2 regions of the Streptomyces luteogriseus genome follow, and region 2 is predicted to be linked to the other one. Evidence: predicted binding sites of a transcription regulator. Region 2 holds the regulator's gene; the other holds the start of a gene.
What was found. The regulator HspR, encoded in region 2, represses chaperone genes until heat shock. The targets are predictions, from matches to a motif close to TTGAGNNNNNNNNNCTCAA.

Region 1 (2,393 bases), 1.1 Mb from region 2:
GTCGAGCAGCACGACCGGGTTCATGGACCCGGCCTCCTTGATGGCCCGGACGATGCGGCCCGGCAGGGCGCCGACGTACGTACGCCGGTGGCCGCGGATCTCGGCCTCGTCGCGGACGCCGCCGAGGGCGACGCGGACGAACGTGCGGCCCATGGCGTGGGCGACGGACTCGCCGAGGCTGGTCTTGCCGACGCCGGGCGGCCCGACGAGCGCGAGCACGGCACCGCCGCGCCGCCCGCCGACCACGCCGAGGCCCCGGTCGTCACGCCGCTTGCGCACCGCGAGGTACTCGGTGATGCGTTCCTTGACGTCCTCCAGGCCCGCGTGCTCGGCGTCCAGGACGGCCTGGGCGCCCCGGATGTCGTAGGAGTCCTCGGTGCGCTCGTTCCACGGCATCTCCAGGACCGTGTCGAGCCAGGTGCGGATCCAGGAGCCCTCCGGCGACTGGTCGGAGGACCGCTCCAGCTTGTCGACCTCCTTGAGCGCGGCCTCGCGGACCTTCTCGGGCAGGTCGGCGGCCTCCACGCGGGTGCGGTAGTCGTCGGACTCCTCGCCCTCCTGCTCGCCGTTGAGCTCGCGCAGCTCCTTGCGGACGGCCTCCAGCTGACGCCGCAGCAGGAACTCGCGCTGCTGCTTGTCGACGCCCTCCTGGACGTCCTTGGCGATGGACTCGGCCACGTCCTGCTCGGCGAGGTGGTCGCGCAGCTGCTGGGTGGCGAGCCTGAGCCGGGCCACCGGGTCGGCGGTCTCCAGCAGTTCGACCTTCTGGTCAGTGGTCAGGAACGGCGAGTAGCCGGAGTTGTCGGCGAGCGCCGAGACGTCGTCGATGGCCTGGACCCGGTCGACGACCTGCCAGGCGCCGCGCTTGCGCAGCCAGGCGGTCGCGAGGGCCTTGTACTCCTTGACCAGTTCGGCGGTCTGCCCGGGCAGCGGCTCCGGGACGGTCTCGTCGACGCCGGTGCCCTCGACCCAGAGGGCGGCGCCGGGGCCGGTGGTCCCCGCGCCGATGCGCACCCGGCTCCGGCCGCGGATCAGAGCGCCCGGGTCGCCGTCGGCCAGCCGGCCGACCTGCTCGACGGTGCCGAGGACACCGGTGTTCGCGTAGGTCCCGTCGATGCGCGGCACCAGGAGTACCCGGGGCTTTCCGGGTGTTGTGCGGGCAGCGGCCTGGGCGGCCTCCACCGCTGCACGGACCTCGGAATCGCTCAGGTCCAGCGGGACCACCATGCCGGGCAGCACGACCTCGCCGTCGAGCGGCAGCACGGGCAGGGTGAGCGGTGTGGACGTCGAAGCCATGATCTCCCCTTCAGCAGTCAAGTTGAGCTATGCCGACTCAATGCTCGGGCGGGGCCGGATGTTCCCCACCCGCTGTTCGCTGTCAGCGATCACTCCTGACGCCGGGGGCGGGCACCCGCGTAAGGTCCCATTGAGTAATAGATGATCAAGGTGAGCACTCATTACGGGGGGATGGCATGAACGAAACCGTGCGGGCATGGGTGAACGGATGGATCGTCTCGCGCGGGGCCGCTCCGCCCCTGGCCGAACCGTGGGGCTGGACGATCGACATGGGGATGTACGGGCACGTCACGCGGCATGTGTTCGGCGCGACGGACGAGGGGCTCGACGAGACGACCGTGCGCAAGGTGGCCGGGGCGGTGACCGGGCAGGGCGTGTGGCTGAAGGCGTTCCGGGATCCGTCGGTGGTCGCGGGCTGGCTGGACGGCAGCTGGTGGATCGACCCCGAGCCCGGCTTTCTGATGACGCTCCCGCTGGCGGCGGACGGCGCTCCGGCCGCCCCCGACGGCTATCGGCTGCGCGGGTGGTCGCGCGGTGGGGTGACCCGCGTGATGGTGGCCGCGCCGGACGGATCCCTGGCGGCACGCGGCCAGATCGCCCCGACGGGTGGGACCGCCGTGATCGACCAGGTCGAGACGTCCCCCGATCACCGCCGCAAGGGTCTGGGCAGCCTCGTCGTGCGAACGTTGCAGAACGCCGCCGTCCGGCAGGGGGCGCGGACCGGGATCCTGGCCGGGACCCCCGCCGGGCGAGGGCTCTACGAGGCACTGGGCTGGGAGGTCGTGGCCCTGTTGACCAGCGCGAAGCACGACCCGCCGGTCTCCGCCCGGACCTGAGGGGGCCGGCGGTCAGGCCCGGGCGGAGGCCGGCGGGCCGGGTCGTGCCGCGCGCCGGATCACCGGCCAGGTCGCGAGCCCGATGCCCAGGGCGATGAGGTGCCCCCAGTTCGTCATCGGGTCGGCGAAGGCGAGCAGGTCCTGGAGCAGCATCCAGCCGAAGCCGGCCAGCAGCGGCAGGCGCAGCCACGGCGGCAGCAGACCGGCCAGGGCGCCGATACCGGCGGCGACCCCGAAGCTGACGCCGTAGTCGAGGCGGTG
Region 2 (2,393 bases):
GACCTTGGCGACGGCCATCTCCGCGGCGTTCTCCGCCTCCTGCGGGTAGGACTTGTAGACGCTCATGTACTGCTCGCCGCTGAGGATCCGCTGCACGGCGGGGAGCTCCGCGTCCTGCCCGGTGATCGGGGGCGGGTCGGACACGCCCGCGGCCTCCAGCGCCTTGACGATGCCGCCCGCCATGCCGTCGTTGGCGGAGTACACCGCCGCGATGTTGCCCTTGCCGATCTTCCGGATCGCGTCGGCCATGTTGGCCTCGGCGTTCTCCGGCTTCCAGTCCTTGGTGTCGAAGGACTCGGCGATGGTCACCTTGCCGTTCAGCTCGGACATCGCGCCCGCCTTGAACTGCTTGGCGTTCGGGTCCGTCGGCGAGCCGTTCATCATGACGATCTTGTCGGAGAGGCTCGCCTTCTCGCCGATGGCCTCCAGCAGGGTCCGGCCCTGGACCTCGCCGACCAGCTCGTTGTCGAAGGAGATGTACGCGTCGATCGGCCCCTCGGCCAGCCGGTCGTAGGCGATGACCGGGATGCCGGCCTCCTTCGCCTTCTTCACGCCGCTCGCGATGGCCGTCGAGTCGACCGCGTCCAGCAGGATCACGTCGACCCGGTCGTCGATCATCTGCTGCATCTGGCTCGCCTGCGTGTCCGCGCTCGCCTCGGCGTTGGCGTACTCGACGCGACCCCTGTCGTTGGTGAGCGACTCGACCTTCCGCTTGATGATCGGGTAGTCGAAGTTCTCGTACCGCGTGTTCGCCTTCTCCGGCAGCAGCAGCCCCACAGTGATGTCGTTGCCCTTCGCCGGGCTCGCGTCGTCACTGCTCCCCGTCGCGTTGAGCACGCCGCAGCCGGCGAGCGTGACGGACATCGTGGCGGCTGCCACGGATATGGAGATGCGACGACGCATGCGGGAGCTCACTTCACGTGTGATTCGGACGTGGGCACCGCTTTTGGGACCCATGTGACTGAAAAGCCAACGCGGATGCGTCCCCAGCGTCAAGCGGAACCACTTAACGAGATGACAACACCACGCTCCGCAGTAGTTGTGGAGACTCTGCGGAATCACCTTCAAGTGCCGCGCACGTTCCGGTCATCCACAGGAGACCGGGTGAAACCACCCCAAGGCACACGAAAGGGCCGGGAGTCGCCTCCCGGCCCTCTCACGTACGCATGCGCGTCAGTCGGACTGCTGCTGCCGCTTCGGCCGCCACACCACCAGCGCGCTGGTCTGCTGCACCTCCTGGTACGGCACCAGGTCGCGGCGGTACGACGCGTGCACCGCGGCCTCACGCTGGCGCATCGCCGCCGCCGCTCCGTCGAGCGCGTCCTGCATCTCGACCACCCGGGCCTGGAGCGCGGCGACCTGGTTCTCCAGTTCGATGATGCGCTTGATACCGGCCAGGTTGATGCCCTCGTCCTGCGACAACTGCTGGACGGTGCGCAGCAGCTCGATGTCGCGGGCCGAGTAGCGGCGGCCCCGGCCCGGGGTGCGGTCCGGGGACACCAGGCCCAGCCGGTCGTACTGGCGCAGGGTCTGGGGGTGCAGGCCGGACAGCTGGGCCGCCACCGAAATGACGTAGACCGGGGTCTCCTCGGTCAGTTCATACGGATTGCGCCGACGACCGTCCATCTGACTCATGCTCCCTTCGCGGCCTGGAACAGATCCGCCCGCGGATCCTCACCCGCGGTCGCCTCGCGATACGCCTCGAGTGCGTCACGAGCCTTCCCCGTCAGGTCCTTCGGAACACTCACCTCCACGGTGACCAGAAGGTCGCCGCGGGTGCCGTCCTTGCGGACCGCGCCCTTGCCCCGGGCGCGCATGGTGCGCCCGTTGGGCGTGCCCGGAGGCAGCTTCAGCGTGACGGGCGGGCCGCCCAGGGTGGGTACCCGCACCTCGCCGCCGAGGGCCGCCTCGGTGAAGGTCACCGGGACGGTGACCGTGAGGTTGTCCTCCTTGCGGCCGAACACCGGGTGGGTGTCGACGTGCACGACCACGTAGAGGTCGCCCGCCGGCCCGCCGCGCTCGCCCGGCGCTCCCTTGCCGCGCAGCCGGATCCGCTGGCCGTCGCTGACGCCCGCGGGGATGCGCACCTGCATGGTCCGCGAGGACTTGGCCCGGCCGCTGCCCTTGCAGACCTCGCAGGCGTTCTCCGCGATCAGGCCGCGGCCCTTGCAGTCGGGGCAGGGGTCGGTGAGGGAGAAGCCGCCACCACTGCCCCGGGCGACCTGCCCGGTGCCGACGCAGGTCGGGCACACGCGCGGCGTGCCGTTCTTGTCGCCGGTGCCCGAACAGGCCTTGCAGGGCGACTGCGACGACATCCGCAGCGGGACGGTCGCGCCCTCGATCGCCTCGGTGAAGCTGAGCGTGACCTCGGACTCGATGTCCTGGCCGCGCCG

Region 1: lon (endopeptidase La) is a predicted target of HspR. The motif match lies at 1,319-1,337, and genes of this name have one in related genera.

The regions. Positions count from the first base shown of each region.
Region 1 is NZ_JACHMS010000001.1:2,941,293-2,943,685, forward strand. Features, by position in the region: gene lon (endopeptidase La) at 1-1,296, opposite strand, end outside; gene BJ965_RS12480 (GNAT family N-acetyltransferase) at 1,473-2,132, shown strand; gene BJ965_RS12485 (rhomboid-like protein) at 2,145-2,393, opposite strand, start outside.
Region 2 is NZ_JACHMS010000001.1:4,070,704-4,073,096, forward strand. Features, by position in the region: gene BJ965_RS17740 (sugar ABC transporter substrate-binding protein) at 1-903, opposite strand, end outside; gene BJ965_RS17745 (heat shock protein transcriptional repressor HspR) at 1,174-1,626, opposite strand; gene dnaJ (molecular chaperone DnaJ) at 1,632-2,393, opposite strand, start outside.